Regions from separate parts of the Roseburia sp. AM23-20 genome, predicted to be linked through region 1. Evidence: predicted binding sites of a transcription regulator. Region 1 holds the regulator's gene; the other holds the start of a gene.
What was found. Region 1 encodes HrcA, which represses chaperone genes, less so after heat shock. Its sites were predicted from a motif close to TGTTAGCACTCNNNNNNNNNGAGTGCTAACA; they were not measured.
Positions count from the first base shown of each region.

Region 2: the regulator HrcA is predicted to act here: its motif matches at 2,336-2,366, upstream of groES (co-chaperone GroES).

Region 1 covers NZ_QRHS01000003.1:47,020-57,335, reverse strand. Annotated here, with positions in the region: gene DW650_RS04395 (YfhO family protein) at 1-2,220, shown strand, start outside; gene DW650_RS04390 (acyltransferase family protein) at 2,222-3,268, shown strand; gene hrcA (heat-inducible transcriptional repressor HrcA) at 3,407-4,507, shown strand; gene grpE (nucleotide exchange factor GrpE) at 4,523-5,158, shown strand; gene dnaK (molecular chaperone DnaK) at 5,194-7,077, shown strand; gene dnaJ (molecular chaperone DnaJ) at 7,160-8,338, shown strand; gene DW650_RS04365 (MATE family efflux transporter) at 8,361-9,692, shown strand; gene DW650_RS04360 (putative manganese transporter) at 9,825-10,316, shown strand, end outside.
Region 2 covers NZ_QRHS01000001.1:446,933-457,248, reverse strand. Annotated here, with positions in the region: gene DW650_RS02115 (4Fe-4S dicluster domain-containing protein) at 1-25, shown strand, start outside; gene DW650_RS02110 (Cof-type HAD-IIB family hydrolase) at 239-1,021, shown strand; gene DW650_RS02105 (DUF2974 domain-containing protein) at 1,043-2,188, shown strand; gene groES (co-chaperone GroES) at 2,416-2,700, shown strand; gene groL (chaperonin GroEL) at 2,763-4,385, shown strand; gene DW650_RS02090 (pyridoxal phosphate-dependent aminotransferase) at 4,688-5,776, opposite strand; gene DW650_RS02085 (DUF5717 family protein) at 5,865-9,398, shown strand; gene DW650_RS02080 (DUF5716 family protein) at 9,423-10,316, shown strand, end outside.

The sequences.
Region 1 (10,316 bases):
CTGCCGTTGATCCTGATTGGTGTGGATAAAATTTATAAAAAACAAAAGCCCTGGTTGTATATGGGTATGCTTGCGGTGGCAACAGTCAGCAGCTTTTATTTTACATACATGATCTGTGTCTTTGTTGTCATTTATGCACTGCTTCGTTACCTGATGCTGTTTGGAAAACCGGTTTTTAAGACGGTATGGTACTGGGTATGGCGTTTTGCGGCATACTCGTTTGTAACGCTGTCATCTGTTTCTATTATTCTGCTTCCGGTTGTTGCCATGACATTATCTACAGGAAGGGCAGGAGCACAGCATACGTTTTCATTGCTTTATCCGTTATCTTATTATCGGAAATTATTTTATGGATTCCTGATCGGAGGTTCCACTTACTGGAGTGAACTGGGATATACGGGAATCGTTCTTTTGGCAGTGTTGCTGCTTCTTCTTGGGCGAAGAAAAAACAGGGGACTGCGTGCCGGATTTGTACTTATGACGCTGTTACTGTTGTTCCCATTTGCGGGAAAAATGTTGAATGGTGGAAGTTATGTGGTAAACCGTTACATGTGGGCATACTCCATGCTTGTGTCTTTTATCGCGGTAAAAATGTATCCTCAGATGATGGAGATGCATTTTAAGAAAAAAATTGCACTGTTCTGGGCGGGAATCACCTATATCTGCCTGTGCTTGGAGGTGCTTGGAAAGCATCAGAAACAGTATGTATTAGTGGCATTATTATTATTTTCCATGCTGTTAGTCCTCATTGTCGGAACCGGGAAAAAGACGAAAGAAAAATTTGTTTTTAAAGCGGCATTGTTAGTGGTTGTGATGCTTGAACTGATCTATCAGGGCTGGGCAGAATATGCGCCACAGGCGGGTGGTTATGTGGAAGAATTTGCCACGCAGGGAGAGGCACTTTCCATGCTGACCACAGATGCGGCTGGAAGCCTTGTGAAAAATCATGCGAAAGATACGACATACCGCTATGAGTCCCTGCAGTCCGAGGAGTGGAAAAACACGGCGATGCAGCTTGGAATCAATGGTACTTCCTATTATTTCAGTCTTGCAAACCCGGATATTAACCAGTTTCAGCGGGAAATGTATATCAACCAGACAAGAGATTTCTGTTATTCCGGTTTTGATGCCCGTACAATGTTAGAAGTGCTGTCCGGGGTACGTTATTATGTAGTGCCATCCGGAAACAAAGGTCTACGTCCATATGGTTACAACGTCTGTATCAACCGTGGAACACTTGGCGCGGGGGGACAGTATGAAGTGAAATGCGATGCCTATGAGAATGATTCCGTACTGCCGGTTGGATTCGCAGGCAGTACAGTAATTCCACGGAGTATCTATGAAAAGCTGGATGTAACAAAAAAACAGCAGGCACTTTTACAGGGAATCATTGTGGAGGATGATAAGGTTCCGGCTGCATTAGCTCAGAAGGAAACCGGAATGGAATTTACAGATAAAGAGATTTCTTATGAGATTACGGATATGCATAACGTGGAACTGACAGACCACGGATTTACAGCGACAGAAAAGAAAGCGTCGGTCACACTTTCCTTTGAGGGGATGCCGGAGAGCGAAACATACTTTATATTAAAGGGACTTGGGTTTTCGGAGGAAGGAAAAACCTTAACACAGTCGAAGAGCCGTCTGCACATTGATGTGACCTGTGGAAAGATTACAAAGATGATTACATTCCTTACCAGAAAGAATAATTTTTACAGTGGTGTGGATGATTATCTGATCAATACCGGCTATCGTGATGAAAAAGCAGATGAAATTACACTGACATTTCATGAAAAGGGGACTTACCGGTTTGATGAGATGCAGATCGTATGTCAGCCGATGCAGCAGGTTGATAGTCTGGCAAAAAAACTGAAACAGAATGTTTTAAAAGGGGTCGTCATGGATACCAACCGGATATCCGGTACTCTTGAGACAGATCAGGAAGAATTGCTTTGTCTGACGATCCCATACAGCAGTGGATGGCAGGCGTATATTGATGGCAAGGAAGCAGATGTTTTAAAGGCAGATACGATGTATATGGCAGTTGATGTGCCGGAGGGAATACATCAGATCGAATTTTATTACTGTACACCGTATTTAAAAACGGGTGCTGTTTTGAGCGGTCTTGGAATCCTGTCGGTGATCGGGATTGCTGTTTTCAGATATAGAACGGGTGATAAGAGAAAAAAAGAACAGGGCAGGACGAAAGAAAGGATCTAAGATGTCTACGATATATCTATCGGAAAAAAATGAATACAGGGCACTTGATTTTCTGAAATTTGCAGCAGCATTTCTAGTTGTTGCCATTCACATTCCACCATTTGAAGAGGCTGCTCCGGTATTTTCACACGAATTTCAGCAGGTAATCTGCCGGATGGCAGTGCCGTTCTTTTTTGTATGTACCGGATATTTTATGGGAGAAAAAATAGCGGACAAAGGCAGGGTAAAAAAATATCTTTTCCATATTATAAAGATGTATGTATGGTGGAGTCTGTTATATCTGATCCCGATCATTGACCGGTTCTGGGAGAAAAAAAGAAGTGCTGCCGGAAATTTGTCAGAACTGGCGAGAAGATTTTTTCTGATCGGTTCTTATATACAGCTATGGTATCTTCTTGCAACGGTTGTGGCGGTACTGTTATTGTATCTTCTTGCAACGCACTTTCAATGGAGTGTAAAAAGCATTGTAGTGGCTGCCGTACTATTATATCTGGCTGGAGTCTGCCATAACACTTATCATCATGCTTTTGATGATCTTTCGCCGGCTGCAAATGAGATCAGATGGTATCTTTCTGTATTTGCTACCGCAAGAAATGGCCTGTTTTTTGGATTCCCGTTTGTGACGACGGGATATTTGTTCCGGGTAAAGGCAGACCGGATCAGAAAAAATGATTATGGATGGCATACGATAGTTTTTCTGGCACTCATGATGTTAGAAGAGTGGATCGTCACTCAGAAAATTGGCGAATCATCCCATGATATGTATCTAATGACACCTCTTGTCACGGCAAATCTTTTTCTGGCAGCCGCTTTTTGTCCGGTAAGCGATAAGCGGGGGGCAATGGCAAAGATTATGCGTGAACTCTCGACTGAGATTTTTCTTTTGCACATGCTGGTATATTTCTGGTACAAAAAGATCATGGAGAGTATGGGACTGGATGCAGGAAATCATCTGGTGCGTTATCTGGTGGTTGTTAGTGGCAGTGTTCTGATCGGATTGATCCTCATATATATAGGAAGAAAAAGGAATAAAACCGTAAAATTATAAAAAAAATATAAAACCGCAGAAATTATAAAAATTAGTGTTGACAAAAGAATATGATGGTGCTATTTTAAGTACATAGATGTTAGCACTCCACAATAACGAGTGCTAACAGATATAAAAAGTAACTGGGAACTAAGGCAGATGCCAGATTCTTACAGAGAGTTACAGAGTATGGAGATGGAGAAGAGAATGGACGAGGAATTCGAGTTAGACGAACGAAAAACGAAAATTCTTGATGCAATCATCCGCAACTATTTAGAGACAGGCGAACCGGTTGGATCACGAACGATATCCAAGTATACCGATTTGAATTTAAGCTCTGCAACGATCCGTAATGAGATGGCAGATCTGGAAGAACTTGGATACATTTTACAGCCGCATACTTCAGCCGGCAGGATTCCTTCTGACAAAGGATACCGCTTTTATGTGGATCATCTGATGGAAGAGAAAAAACGTGAGGTCGATGAGATGAAGAGTTTCGTCATCGAACACACGGAGAAGATGGATCAGGTGTTGCAGCAAGTGGCAAAGATACTGGCGAACAATACCAATTATGCAACGATGGTAACAGCACCGACGTTCCATAAGAATAAAGTAAAGTTCATCCAGTTATCCAATATGAATGAAGAACAGATCTTAGCAACGATCGTTACCGAAGGTAATCTGGTCAAGAATAAAATTATTCCGGTCAGTGAACCAATCGATAATGAGACGATGTTAAAACTGAATTTCCTGTTAAATGCGAATTTAAATGGTCTTGCATTGCAGGAGATCAATCTTGGAACCATTGCAAAGCTGAAAGAGCAGGCAGGCATTCACAGTGATATCATCAGTGATGTGCTTGATACCGTGGCAGAGACGATGGGACAGGATGAGGACATCCGCATTTATACAAGCGGAACAACCAACTTCTTTAAATATCCGGAGTTAAGTGATTCGGAGAAAGCGAGTGAGCTGATCTCCACATTTGAGGAGAAACAGCAGTTAGCGAGCCTTGTAACTGAAAACCTGTTAGATGATGATAATACAGGGATTCAGGTTTATATAGGAAATGAAAGCCCGATACAGACCATGAAGGACTGCAGTGTTGTGACAGCAACTTATGAATTGGGCGAAGGCGTTCGTGGAACGATAGGAATTGTCGGACCGAAGCGAATGGATTATGAGAAAGTAATGGATAACCTGAAAACCTTGAAAAATTCCTTAGATGGAATTTTAAACAAGGATAAGGAACAGACATAGAAAGGTGGTTCATAGATGTCAGAGATGAATGAAGAGGTATTAGACGAAGCAATGGAGAATTCCACAGAGGAAAATGCTTCTGAAACCCAGACGGATGAAAATGTGACATCCACGGAAGAGACAACTGAGACAGCAGATACGGAAGAAGCAGAAAATGCTGATACGGATTCTGAAGATTCAGATAAAAAGAAATCTTTTTTCAAAAAGAAAAAAGATAAAAAGGATGAGCAGATCGAAGAGCTTACTGACAAAGTCAAAAGACAGATGGCAGAGTTCGATAATTTTCGTAAGCGTACAGAAAAGGAAAAATCACAGATGTACGATATGGGAGCCAAAACGATCGTAGAAAAGATCCTGCCGGTAATTGATAACTTCGAGCGTGGTCTTGCAGCTGTTCCGGAAGAAAGCAAAGAAGATGCTTTTGTTGTCGGAATGGATAAGATCTACCGCCAGATGCTTACCGTATTAGAGGAAGCAGGTGTAACACCGATCGAAGCAGTCGGTGCAGAATTTGATCCGAATTTCCACAACGCAGTAATGCATGTGGAGGATGAAACCTTAGGAGAAAATGTAGTAGCAGAAGAACTCCAGAAGGGATATATGTACAGAGATACTGTAGTAAGACACAGTATGGTAAAAGTAGCAAACTAAGTATTTCATAGATATTAGATGAGGAGGAAATCATTATGAGTAAAATCATTGGTATTGACTTAGGTACAACAAACAGTTGTGTAGCTGTTATGGAAGGTGGAAAACCTACCGTTATCGCAAATCAGGAAGGTGCAAGAACAACACCATCTATCGTTGCATTCACAAAAACAGGCGAGAGATTAGTAGGTGAGCCTGCAAAACGTCAGGCTGTTACAAACGCAGAAAAGACCATATCTTCTATCAAGAGACATATGGGTACTGATTATAAAGTAGCAATTGATGATAAACAGTATTCTCCACAGCAGATTTCTGCAATGATCTTACAGAAATTAAAAGCTGATGCAGAAGGATACTTAGGAGAAAAAGTAACAGAGGCTGTTATCACAGTTCCGGCTTACTTCAACGATGCCCAGCGTCAGGCAACCAAAGATGCAGGTAAGATCGCAGGTCTTGATGTAAAACGTATCATCAACGAGCCGACAGCAGCAGCTTTAGCTTATGGTCTTGACAATGAGAAAGAGCAGAAGATCATGGTATACGACCTTGGTGGTGGTACATTTGATGTTTCTATCATTGAGATTGGCGATGGTGTTATCGAAGTATTATCTACAAACGGTGATACACATCTTGGTGGTGATGATTTTGATAACAGAATCACACAGTGGATGATCGATGAGTTCAAGAAAGCAGAAGGTGTTGATCTTTCTACTGATAAGATGGCTCTTCAGAGATTAAAAGAAGCTGCTGAGAAAGCAAAGAAAGAGCTTTCTTCTGCAACAACCACAAATATCAACCTTCCGTTCATCACAGCAACTGCTGAGGGACCGAAACACTTTGATATGAACTTAACCAGAGCAAAATTCGACGAACTGACACATGATCTCGTTGAAAAAACAGCTATTCCGGTTCAGAACGCCATGAGAGATGCAGGACTTACCAATGCTGATCTTGGTCAGGTATTATTAGTTGGTGGTTCTACACGTATCCCGGCTGTTCAGGATAAAGTAAAACAGTTGACAGGCAAAGAGCCAAGTAAGACATTGAACCCGGATGAGTGTGTTGCCATCGGTGCATCTATCCAGGGTGGTAAACTTGCAGGAGATGCAGGTGCAGGTGAGATCTTACTTCTGGATGTAACACCACTTTCACTTTCCATCGAGACAATGGGTGGTATCGCAACAAGACTGATCGAGAGAAATACAACAATTCCTACAAAGAAGAGCCAGATCTTCTCAACAGCAGCAGATAACCAGACAGCAGTAGATATCAACGTTGTACAGGGTGAGAGACAGTTTGCAAGAGATAACAAATCCCTTGGACAGTTCCGTCTGGATGGTATCCCGCCAGCACGTCGTGGTGTTCCGCAGATCGAAGTTACATTTGATATCGATGCAAACGGTATCGTAAATGTATCTGCAAAAGATTTAGGAACTGGAAAAGAACAGCATATTACGATCACAGCAGGTTCTAACATGTCTGATGATGAGATCGATAAGGCAGTAAAAGAAGCTGCAGAGTTCGAAGCACAGGATAAGAAGAGAAAAGAAGCAATCGATGCAAGAAACGATGCTGATTCCTTCGTATTCCAGACACAGCAGGCATTAGATCAGGTTGGGGCAAACCTTGATCCGGCTGATAAATCTGCAGTAGAAGCTGATATGAATGCAGTAAAATCATTCTTAGATGCACATCAGAATCCGGAAGAAATGACAGAAGCTGATGTAACAGAGCTGAAATCCCTTCAGGAAAAACTGACAGAGAGTGCACAGAAGGTATTTGCAAAGATGTATGAGCAGACACAGGCAGCACAGGGAGCAGCTGGTGCAGGTCCTGATATGAGCGGCATGGGCGGTAACGCACAGGCAGGTGCATCTTCCGCAGATGATGATGTCGTAGACGCAGACTTCAAAGAAGTTTAATCATCAGAAATAATAAAAATACAACGGGGTTTCCGGGGGTTTTCCCGGAAACCCTGTATGCAGTTTGAGAGAGGAAAACGTTATGGCAGATAAGAGAGATTATTATGAAGTCTTAGGCGTGAGTAAAACGGCAACAGATGCTGAGATCAAGAAAGCGTTCCGTGTACTTGCCAAAAAGTATCATCCGGATATGAATCCCGGAGATAAGGAAGCGGAGGCAAAGTTTAAAGAGGCGCAGGAAGCATATGCAGTGCTCAGTGATGCAGAGAAGAGAAAACAGTATGATCAGTTTGGGCATGCGGCATTTGATGGCAGTGCCGGTGGAGCAGGCGGATTTGATTTTTCCGGTATGGATATGGGAGATATCTTTGGGGATATTTTCGGAGATTTCTTCGGCGGTGGATCAAGGAGACGTGGCAATGATGGACCGATGAAAGGTCAGAATCTGCGTACCAGCGTCCGCATTACATTTGAGGAAGCTGTATTTGGCTGTGAGAAAGAGATCGAGATGGTCTTAAAGGATGAGTGCCAGAAATGCCATGGTACAGGTGCAAAACCGGGAACAACACCGGAGACCTGTACAAAATGCGGTGGTAAAGGTAAAGTGGTATTTACCCAGCAGTCTTTCTTTGGGACAGTACAGAATGTACAGACCTGTCCGGACTGTGGCGGCTCCGGAAAGATGATCAAGGATAAATGTCCTGATTGCCGTGGAACAGGATACATTTCAAGTAAAAAGAAAATTCAGGTATCGATTCCTGCCGGAATTGACAATGGACAGAGTGTCAGAATCCGTGAAAAAGGTGAACCTGGCATCAATGGCGGACCGCGTGGAGATCTGTTAGTAGAGGTAGTAGTATCTCGTCATCCGATCTTCCAGCGCCAGGATATGAATATCTATTCTACGGTACCGATTTCCTTTGCACAGGCGGCATTAGGCGGAGAGGTTCGCATTAATACGGTGGATGGTGATGTTTTATACGAAGTGAAAGCAGGTACTCAGACAGATACGAGAATACGTCTGAAAGGAAAAGGTGTGCCTTCTCTTCGTAATAAAGCTGTGCGTGGTGATCATTACGTAACTTTGGTGGTACAGGTTCCGACATCTTTAAATGCAGAAGCAAAAGAGGCACTGCGTAAATTTGATGAGGCGACAGGTAATACTTTAAACAAGTCGGCAGAGAGCGCAGGAACAGCAGAAAAGCCGAAAAAGAAAAAGGGATTCATGGATAAGATCAAAGAATCCTTAGATGATATCTAAAAATAGGGCAGATAACAGAAAAATGAAAGAAAACGAAATTTTTGAAAAAGCACCGGTATCTAAGGCTTATTTTACAATGGCACTTCCGGTAGTGCTCAGCATGGTGGTATCGCTGATCTATAATATGGTGGATACTTATTTTATTGCAGGGACAGGAAATACTGATCTTGTGGCGGGTGTATCACTTGGAGCACCGGTTTTTACGCTGATGATCGCACTGGGAGATATCTTTGGACTTGGAGGAAGCTCTGTTATTTCAAGAATGTTTGGGAAAAAACAGGATGACGACGGAAGAAGGATGAGCGTATTCTGTTTTTATGCTGCAATTTTATGTGGTATTCTGGTGATTATCATAATGCTGGCTTTTCGCATGCCAATTCTCCATATGCTTGGAGCAGATGAAGATACATTGTGTTATGCGTCTGCATATTATACGGGTATTGTGATTGGAGCACCGTTTATTATTTTATCCTTTACACCATCAAACCTGCTCCGTACGGAAGGCTTTGCGAAGGCGTCTATGGTAGGAACGATATTGGGTGCAGTTGTGAATATGGTGTTAGACCCGGTATTTATTTCTCTGCTTGGATTTGGGGCAGCAGGAGCTGCAATCGCAACGGTCATCGGATATATATGTGCAGATCTTTATTTTCTGTGGTTTTTACTGAAACGAAGCCAGAAATTGTCTGTAAACCCTGTGGGATTTCATATTTCGGCTGATGAACTGAAGCCGATTTTTGCCATCGGAATCCCTGCATCGATCACAAATCTGATGCAGAGTTTTGGAATGGCACTGACAAACCGTTTTTTACTGCCTTACGGCAATGAAAAAGTGGCTGCAATGGGAATCGTTATGAAAGTAAATATGATCGCTGTGCTGGTATTAGTTGGATTTGCATTTGGTGCGCAGCCGCTCATTGGGTACAATTATGGAGCAGATAATAAGAAACGGTTAAAAGAAATTCTGGCATTCTGTTATAAATTTGAGTGCAGTCTTGCCGTGATCCTTGCCGCAGCCCTGTCACTTGCAGCAAAACCGCTGATACGGGTATTTATGGATGATGCACAGATTGTAAATTCCGGCGTGGAAATGCTTAAATACCAGCAGATGGGAATGTTATTTGTAGCGATCGTTCTTGTGACGACCTGTACATTCCAGTCTGCCGGAAAGGCATGGGGAGCGTTCTGGCTGTCGGTCAGCAGACAGGGACTTATCTTTGCTGTTGTGATATTGACTGCATCCCATCTGGCAGGCTATACCGGAGTATTGGCAGCGCAGGCAGTTTCAGATTTTCTGACGGCGGTGCTTGCAATTCTTTTTTACCGGCATTATTTTGGTTCACAGCACAATTAATTTCTAAATAACAATATTCAAATGTTAATACGAAAATTTTCTTGACATTCAGATATTTCTGCGTATAATAAAAATGCAAACAAGTTGCAAATGCAAAACGATTGCAAAATAATTGCAGGAATGGAGTGCCATATGTTAGATATTATTTTAGATACTTTATTAGACAGTGTAAAATTACTGCCTTTTTTGTTTGTAACATATCTTCTGATGGAGACATTAGAGCATAAAACCGGAGGAAAGGCAAAAAACCGGATCAGAAATGCCGGAAAAAGCGGACCAGTATGGGGCGCGTTGCTTGGAGTGATACCGCAGTGTGGTTTTTCTGCCGCAGCATCAAGTCTTTATGCAGGGCGTGTGATCACAGTCGGAACACTGCTTGCGATTTTTCTGTCGACCTCCGATGAGATGCTCCCGATCATGATTTCAGAGGCAGTAGCGCCGGCAGTGATCGTTAAGATCCTTGCTGCCAAAGTAGTGATCGCTATGATTTCCGGTCTTGTGGTGGAGTTTTTATATGTAGGTGTGATGAAAAAGCATGAAAAAGAAATGGACATCCATGTGGTCTGTGAGGAAGAACACTGCAGCTGTGAGGATGGAATTTTACTTTCCGCACTGAAGCACACA
Region 2 (10,316 bases), on a different contig from region 1:
AAGCTTCTCCATGCACCGTGAGTAATACGAACGGAGCATTGCATCGCGAGTAAGACGAGCGGAGCATTGCATCGTGAGCAAGCAAACAGAATAGTGAGCATTATTATGCCGTGCAGCCTGTAAAAGGGTTGTGCGGTATTTTTGTATACGGTGATATGGATTTTAAAATACTTTGCTTAATGGGAAAATTCTGTTAGAATAAAAAACATCACGACGGAAGGGAAAAATAGACGATATAATGAAAAAAGCAGTATTTTTTGATATAGACGGTACATTATGGGATTTTAAGATGAATATACCGGAAAGCACAAAAGAAGCATTGAAAGAACTAAGAAAAAACGGGCATTATGCCTTCCTGTGCAGTGGAAGAAGCAGATCCAATATCAAAAGTCCCAAATTACTGGCACTCGGGTTTGATGGCATTGTGGCAGCATGCGGCACACACATTGAATTCGAGGGAGAAAAGTTATTTGAACTTTTACTGACCAACGAACAAATCAAACATATTCTTACAGTACTTAGAAAATACCAGATACCAATGGTACTAGAGGGACCAAATTATATTTATGTGGATGAAAAAGACTTCAAGGATGATCCATATGTCATTTATCTGAGAAATGAGCTTGGGGAAAACCTAAAAAGTATTACCGGAATTGCACAATATGAGGTAAATAAGCTGAGTGCGGAACTTGGAAATGCAGATGTAGAACTTGTCAGGAAAGAACTGGGAACGGAGTTTGATATGATCGTCCATGAGCCGGATGGAATATTAGAGATCGGGCAGGCGGGGCATTCCAAGGCAAGTGGCATTGAGCGTCTCTGTGCGTTTCTTGGAATCGCAAAAGAAGATACTTATGCATTCGGGGATAGTGCTAATGATGTGGAAATGCTTGAATTTGTGGCACATGGGATTGCCATGGGAAATGGTACGGATGTGGCAAAGAATGCGGCAGAATTTATTACCACAGATATCCATAAAGATGGGATCTGGAACGGACTGAAACATTATGGGCTGATCTGAATAAAAGACAGGGGGAAAAATATGGCAAATATCATGGATTATATGGACTGGCGCGGGGATTTATCGTTTGAGGCAGATGAATTTAATGAAGTTGATAATCTGATTTTAGCGCAGCTTGCATATGTTGATTTTGAGGGGATCGTTACAGCAGAGGAAAATGCGCCGGCTGTACCGCTTAAGGAGGCATCCGGACAATTTTGGGAAAAGAATGATAAAGACGAAATCTTGGCACGGGTATCCATGACGAAATCGGCCCCGTTTGTTATGGAGAAAATGGCGGAAACAAAACGTTTTTCGGATGTAAAACTGCACTGCTATGTCAATGAGATCCGAGACGATCAACAGTTTCAGTTTTCGGCGGTCTGTGTGGAACTGCCGGATGACAGCCTGTATGTGGCATTTCGCGGAACAGACAACACGATCACGGGCTGGCGGGAAGATTTTAATATGGGATATCTGTCAGAAACGCCGGGACAGCTCCGGGCAGTGGAATATTTGAACCGTGCAGTGACAGACAAAAAGCAGAGGGTGCGTGTCGGCGGCCATTCAAAGGGTGGAAATTTTGCCGTGTATGCCTCCGTAAAATGTGATCCGCAGATCCAGAACCAGATTTTAAATGTGTACAGCAATGATGGTCCGGGATTCCGGAGCGATATGGTGGAAAGCACAGAGTACCAGCGCATGCTGCCGAAGCTGCACACGATCCTGCCGGAATCTTCCATTGTCGGAATGCTCTTAGAACATCAGGAGTCGTTTGAAGTTGTCAAGAGCTCAAACAGCGGGATCCAGCAGCACGATGCCATGTCATGGGAGGTACTCGGAAGATCTTTTGTACATGTGGATCAGGTTGCGGCGCAGAGCCTGTTGTTGGATGAAACGATAAAATCATGGATTTACCAGTTAGACGGGGAAGAGAGGGCACAGATCGTGGAGACGGCATTTGATATGATCGAAAAAGTCGGGATCCGTACGGTAGATGATTTTTACCACAGTAAATGGAAGAAAATACAGGAACTGATGAAAGAAACCAGTAAACTTTCACCGGAGCGGCAGAAACTGTTTTCAAGAGCCTTAAAACTGCTTTGGATGGAAGGAAATAAAGCAATGAAGGAGACAGTAAAACAGACCGTAAAACGCACGGTAAAACAGTCTCCGCTGAAAAAATAAAAAAAGTATAAAATCACAGAAAATGAGTGAACTTATAAAAAAACGAGAAAAAGAGAGAAAATATTAGAAAATATCAGAATAAATGGACATAAATAGAAATATATTTGGTTGCAGATTCAAATATAAAAATCTATTATATGAACCATAAGTTAGCACTCAAAAGAAATGAGTGCTAATAACTACTCAAAAGAAATAAAACAGATGATCATAAGCAGGAGGTAAGCAACATGAAATTAGTTCCATTAAGCGACAGAGTCGTATTAAAACAGTGTGAGGCAGAGGAAACCACAAAATCAGGTATCATCCTTACAAGCAGTGCACAGGAAAAACCACAGGAGGCAGAGGTTATTGCCGTAGGTCCTGGTGGAATGGTTGATGGAAAAGAAGTTACCATGCAGGTAAAAGCCGGACAGAAGGTAATTTATTCAAAATACGCAGGAACAGAAGTAAAATTAGACGGAGAAGAATACATTATCGTAAAACAGAATGATATTCTTGCAGTCGTAGAATAAATAATTGTTCAAAGTAAAACAGATTTTTATTATTAATAAATTTCAGAAAGAGGTAGACAGATATGGCAAAGGAAATTAAATATGGCACAGAAGCAAGAGCAGCATTAGGTGCAGGTGTAGATAAACTGGCAAATACCGTAAGAGTAACATTAGGACCGAAAGGAAGAAACGTAGTACTTGATAAATCTTACGGCGCTCCGCTGATCACAAATGATGGTGTTACAATCGCAAAAGAGATCGAGTTAGAAGATGCATTCGAGAACATGGGTGCGCAGCTTGTAAAAGAAGTTGCAACAAAGACAAACGATGTTGCAGGTGATGGTACCACAACAGCAACTGTTTTAGCACAGGCAATGGTACAGGAAGGTATGAAGAACCTTGAGGCAGGTGCAAACCCGATCATCCTCCGCCGTGGTATGAAGAAAGCAACAGACAAAGCAGTAGAAGCAATTCTTGCAATGTCCTCAAAAGTAAATGGCAAAGACCAGATCGCAAAAGTAGCTGCAATCTCTGCAGGAGATGAGAATGTTGGTAACATGGTTGCTGATGCAATGGAAAAAGTTTCCAACGATGGTGTTATCACGATCGAGGAATCTAAGACAATGCAGACAGAGCTTGATTTAGTAGAAGGTATGCAGTTTGACCGTGGTTATGTATCTGCTTACATGTGCACAGATATGGATAAAATGGAAGCAGTATTAGACGATCCATATATCCTGATCACAGATAAGAAGATCAGCAACATTCAGGAGATTCTTCCTCTGTTAGAGCAGATCGTACAGAGCGGAGCAAGATTACTTATCATCGCTGAGGATATCGAGGGTGAGGCACTTACCACTTTGATCGTCAACAAACTGCGTGGTACATTCAATGTAGTAGCTGTCAAAGCACCTGGCTATGGTGACAGAAGAAAAGCAATGCTTGAAGATATCGCAATCTTAACAGGTGGTCAGGTGATCAGCTCTGATCTTGGTCTGGAATTAAAAGACACAACTATGGATCAGTTAGGCCGTGCAAAATCTGTAAAAGTCCAGAAAGAGAACACAGTGATCGTTGACGGTGCTGGTGACAAAGATGCGATCGCAAGCAGAGTAAACCAGATCCGTGGTCAGATCGAGGAGACAACATCTGAGTTTGATAAAGAAAAATTACAGGAGAGACTTGCAAAATTAGCAGGTGGCGTTGCAGTTATCCGTGTCGGTGCAGCAACTGAGACAGAGATGAAAGAAGCAAAACTTCGTATGGAAGATGCTTTAAACGCAACAAGAGCAGCAGTCGAAGAAGGTATCATCGCAGGTGGCGGTTCTGCATATATCCATGCAACCAAAGCTGTTGCTGAGTTAGCTGACACCTTAGAGGGTGATGAGAAGACTGGTGCAAAAGTTATCTTAAAAGCTCTGGAAGCTCCATTATACTATATCTCTGCAAATGCAGGACTTGAGGGCGCTGTTATCATCAATAAGGTAAAAGAGTCTAAAGACGGTATCGGATTCAATGCAGCAACCGAAGAGTATGTAGATATGGTTGAGAACGGTATTCTTGACCCGGTTAAAGTTACAAGAACAGCATTACAGAACGCAACTTCTGTTGCATCTACACTGCTTACAACAGAGTCTGTTGTTGCTAATATCAAAGAAGATGCTCCGGCAGTTCCGGCAGGCAACCCTGGCATGGGAATGATGTAATAACAGGTCTCTAAGAGAAAAAACAATAGATTGTATGGCTTTGTGATACAATCTGTTGTAATAAATAAGAACGTGAAAAACACAGCAGATTGTAAAGATCTGCTGTGTTTTTTAAATTCATAGGAAATTACGCATCTCGCGGAGAAGAAGTTAGCTGTAAACAGCACCGCTCGAGCGCGAAAGAGTCGCAAGCGACTCTTTGTTCTAGGAAAATGCGTTGAAAATTGTGCTGAAAATAAGATTTTATATTTTGATGAATTACAAAAACAAATGCCGGTGAACAGATTTGTCTGACCGGATATTTACCGGAGCAGGCAGGCAAGCAGTCTGTCATTATCCTCTGGATTCATGATACAGAGCCGGATGTACTTGTTATCCAGAAATGGGAATGTGGAGCAGTCACGGATCATCATTTTTTCACGGATCGCACGGTCAAATAGATCCTGGGAAGTAAGGTCATCTTTTAAAATGCGTACCAGCATGAAATTGCCGCTTGGTTCATATACTTTAAAATCAGGGCTTTTCTGGAATGTCTGATAAATTCTTGCACGCTCTGAAGTGATCAGGTCTTTGGTAGCTTTGATGTATGCAGTGTCACGGAACATCGTCTCTCCGGCAACGACAGCCAGGGAATTGATCGTCCATGGATTTTTTCTGGTATTGATAGATTTGATCAGATCACGGTTGCCTGTGATCGCATAGCCGAGGCGGAGTCCCGGTGCCGCGAAAAATTTTGAGGTACCACGTAAAATGACAATATTGTTATAATAGTTTGTCAGTGGCACAGCGGAGATATCAGCCATATTATCGGCAAATTCCACATAAGTTTCATCCACCATGACATAAATGTCATGTTCCTTGCATGCATCTAAGATGTGACGCATTTCTGTTCTTGTAATGCAGGATGATGTAGGGTTGTTTGGGTTACATATAACGATCAGATCAATGCTTTCATTCAGATGAGAGATAAAATCATCAACATCTAAACGGAAATTATCCTTTTCGCGAAGCGGATAATAGAGTGTCGTACCTCCGCCAAGAGAGATCTCACGCTCGTATTCGGAATAAGTAGGACCGATGACCATTGCCTTTTTCGGGTGCTCAATCTGTATAAAAAGAGAGATCAGTTCTGTGGAACCGTTACCTACGATGACGTTTTCATATTCTGTACCGCAGTATTCTGCGATGCATTTACGAAGAGATGTATATTCCCTGTCAGGATATGTCGTGATCACATCGATCTGCTCGGAAAGAGCGGTACGAAGAAGCGGTGATACACCAAGCGGGTTAACATTTGCAGAAAAACTGACGATCTCTTCTTTTCTGATGCCGTAGATCTGCTCTATTTTTTCTAAATCACTTCCGTGAAAATGGTCTTTGTGTTTTATCATTGCGAACTCCTCCAAATTGGTTTATAATCTATTATAATGATTGTCATTGAAAAAGCAAGCAATTAAAAGAGAAAAAGCGGGTGTCGATTTGCGAAGACGGATACAACAACTGGCAAGGGGAAAATTCGAACACTTAAAGCCATCTCTTTCAATTTCTGTGGATAAAATTGACATTACTGCAATGGAAGGAAATGACGTTTCGGGGGATTTTGTGATCACAAGCACAAATCATGTGCCGATGCGTGGAATCGTATATTCTTCCAATCCGAGAATGGAATGTCTGACACCACAGTTTGAAGGGGAAGAAATAAGGATTCGTTACCAATTTCATAGTTATGGTCTGGTTGAAGGTGATATTCAAAAAGGAGAGTTCTGTATTGTAGTAGAACAGGGTGAATATAACCTTTCTTTTGTTGTGTCTGTTTCTAAATTGTATGCGGAATCTTCTGTCGGGAAAATAAAAAATTTATCCGATTTTGCCAGACTGTCAGAAAATGATTTTGAAGAGGCATTTCATCTGTTTTATTCTGGAAAATTTAAAAATATATTTCATTCCGGTGAAAAAAGAGAAATGCTTTTGTATGAGGGATTATCAAAAGGAACTCCCTCCGGTCAAAAGGTAGAAGAGTTTTTGATCGGTATTCATAAAAAGAAGCGTACAGAGGTTTTGCTAAAAGAGAGCAATACTGTATTTTATCAGGTACATGAAAACAGACTGGAAACTTTTCAGATAAACAGAAGCCAGCACGGTTATCTTGAAATCAGAGTCAGTTCAGATGCAGGTTTTTTAGCCTTGAAGAAGCCAAGGGTTACCGATGAGATGTTCGTGGGGAGCGTCTGCAATGTAGAATATTACATTGTGGCAGAAAAAATGCATGCCGGAAAGAATTTTGGAAAGATATGTCTGGAAGTGCCGGGACAGGAAACGTTAATTTATCATGTATGTGCCACATCAAAGCCGGAAAATGCTACAGAAAATGAACCTGTTTTTTTAGATATCCAGAAATCCAGAGCAAAATTAATGCAGCTTTATCTGGAATACCGCCTGAAGCGGATCGTGACAGGCGTATGGGCGAACCAGTCGGGAGTTATTTTAGACCATTTATCTACTTTGTGTAAGGATGAAAAAATATATGGACTGATGAAAGCACAGGCACTGATCATCAATCGCCAGAGACAGGAGGCATCCTGGATTTTAGATGATTTTAAACGGACATGTGAGGATCATACAAGCCCGGAATGGGGATATTATCTTTATCTGTGCACACTGATGGAACGGGAGCCGTCTTACGTAGATCGTCTGACGATAGAGGTGGAGCAGATTTTTAAAATGCATCCGGATGATTCAATGCTGTTCTGGGTGCTGTTATTTTTAAAAGAAGAGTATTATCAGAAACCGGCAGAAAGGTTAGAAGCAGTCCGGGACTGGATGCGTTATGATAACAGTCCGTATTTTTATCTGGAGGCATATTATCTGATCTGGCAGGACCCTTATTTACTGACAAAACTTGGAACATTTGAAACACGCATATTATACTGGGTTGCAAAATGGGGTGTTATGACAAGGGATATTGCAATACAGGTAACGGGTCTTGTCGCAGGGAAAAAGGAGTATCATCCGTTTCTATACCGTATTTTAGAAGCATGTTATGAGGTAAAACCAGATGATGAAATGTTGACGACGGTGTTGGGATATCTGATCCGCAGCCAGTGCTTTGGTGCAAAATATCATCACTGGTATGAGCTTGGAATAGAACGAGAGATTCGTATTACAAGCCTGTATGAAGCATATCTTTTATCACTGGATGGAAGAAAACTTGAGCGTGTACCGAAGATGATTCAGATGTATTTTCAGTATGACAGTGGATTGTCCTGGCAGCAGAAGGCGGTTTTATTTGTCAATATTATTGCGGCAAAAAAAATACAGCCTGATGTATATCAGAAGTATCTGCCGATCATAGAACGCTTTGCGATGGAGCAGCTTGAGGCAGGTCATGTAGATGATAATCTGGCTGTGATTTATGATGAGATGTTTGCACAGGGTATCATAAATGCGGATATTGCACATTGGGCATCTGAAATTCTTTTTACACATAAGGTGATCTGCACAGATTCACGTGCCGCAAAGATAGAAGTTTATGAATACGCATGCAACAATGCAGATAATAAGGAAGCCGTGATCCGGAACGGAGCAGCATATTTTACCGTACATACAAAGGATTACTGCCTGATCATGGAAGATATTTATGGCAATCGTTTTTGCGGGGATATTGGTTATTACGAAGAGCCGTTGATGGACATTGACGGCTGTGTAAAGAAGTGTATGGAGTTTGCACAGGAAGAATTGCCTTATATTCTTTATTCCATGCAGCAGAAGGGCGGAGAAGAAGTTGATGATCCGGATTTTCCGGGTGTGTGGGCTGTTTTGAAATCACCGTTGGTAAGTGACCGCTATAAAAGAGATGTTGCAGAACAGGTTATATCATTTTATCGGAAAAGAAAGTATGAGGCAGGATGCCTGACTGGTCTGGATCATAAACTCTTATCAACAGCTTCGCGTCGTATGCTGATGCAGTATCTGACAGAAGAACATTTGTATGAAACAGCGTATCGAATGGCAGAAGAATGTGGATATGAGCATATGGATACGGCAGCATGTGTCTCTTTATGCAGTTATGCGATCCATACAGCAGGTTTTGAGGAAGATGATTTCCTGCTTGGATTTGCAGAGTATGTATTTTACAGGGGCATCTATAATGATGTAATTCTTATTTATCTCTGCAAATATTATAATGGCGCAACAAAGACCATGGCGGAAATCTGGAAAGCAGCCGGCGAGTTTGATATAGATACGTTTGATCTTGAGGAGCGTATTTTAAGTCAGATGCTTTATTCGACTGACTATATTGCGGATGTGGAAGATATCTATGAAAGTTATGTAAAAGGCGGGGGACGGGAACTGATCTGCATGGCATATTTATCTTATTTTGCAGATGCATGGCTGGTGCGGGATATGGTGGTACCTGAGTATGTGTTTGAACAGATTTTTGTACGCTATCAGGAAGGTAATCCGCTGAACGATGCATGTAAACTGGGACTGCTGAAATATTTTTCGGAGAAAGAACACTTATCAGATGTAATGTACCGGGCGGCTGATGAGTTGTTGGAAGAGTACACATCACAGAACCGTTACTTTGATTTTTTTCTGGAGTTTGAGAAAAAATTGCGTTTGAAATATCATTTGTATGATAAAGCATTTGTAGAATATCATACAGATCCGGGACGAAAGATTATGATTCATTTTAGTCTGGATGGGGAGCATTATGAGCAATCGCTGCTAAATGAGGTTTATGATGGTATTTTTGTCAAAGAATTTATTTTGTTTTTTGGCGAATCTGTACTTTATTATATGACAGAGCAGGAAAAGACAGAGGAGAAGATAACGGAAAGTGCATGTTTAAATTGCAGAAATGTACTGGATGAAGAAAGTCATGGACGATATGAGATGTTAAATGATATGCTGATGCATCATGCGATGGGAGAACGCGATGCGCAAAAGAGAGAAATGAAACAATACTATGGAATGCAGATGGTAACAAAAGAGGTATTTCATATTTTATAAGTAAGAGGGAGAAAAGTGGAAAAAATGCCGTATTATCTGGGCATTGATCTTGATAATGACAATGCTGTGATAAGTTACTTCCAATTGAATATGAGAGAACCGGAGACGGTCAGTACGGTAGCAGGCAGTGAGGTGTACCAGATTCCTTTGATGCTGGCAAAAAAACATGGAATTGGTCAGTGGTTTGTTGGTGAAGAGGCGAAGCGTCTCGCACTTTTGCAGGGGGAGGAAGCAGTGTCCGGACTGCTTCATGCAGCCCTTTCGGGACAGGAATTTTTCGTGGAGGGAGAAACTTATAAAGCAGAAGAACTGCTGGCGCTTTACATAAAAAAACTGATATATCTGGCAGGAAAACTGGGGAATCCCGTGACACCTGATTTTTTGGTTATCACGCTTGAGCAGTTGTCAAGGGAGGTGACTGAACTCTTTATCCGTGTGGCAGAGCGGATTGGAATACACGATGGAAGACTGACACTCATTGACAGGAGAGAGAGCTTTTATTATTTTGCCTTCAGTCAGCAAAAAGAATTATGGCTGCATGATGTGTATCTGTTTGATAACCGTGGAGACGAAGTATGGTGCAGAAGACTTGAACGTGATCAAAGGACTATGCCACAGCTTGTCACGATCAGTGAGGAACAGCGCAATATAGACAGAGCAGGCAAGGATGCCAGCTTTTTGAAAGTTGTAACAGAAGCCGTATCGGGACATATTGTTTCAGCGGTATATCTGACTGGAGATGGTTTTGATGGTGAATGGATGAAAGAGTCGCTTTCTTTCTTATGTAAAGGCCGTCGGGTCTTTATGGGGAAAAACCTATATTCCAAGGGAGCGTGTTATGCAGCGGCAAGAAAGTGTATGAAAACAGAAAACAGCTGGCAGTTTGTCTATATGGGCGATAACGAGATGAAAGTAAAC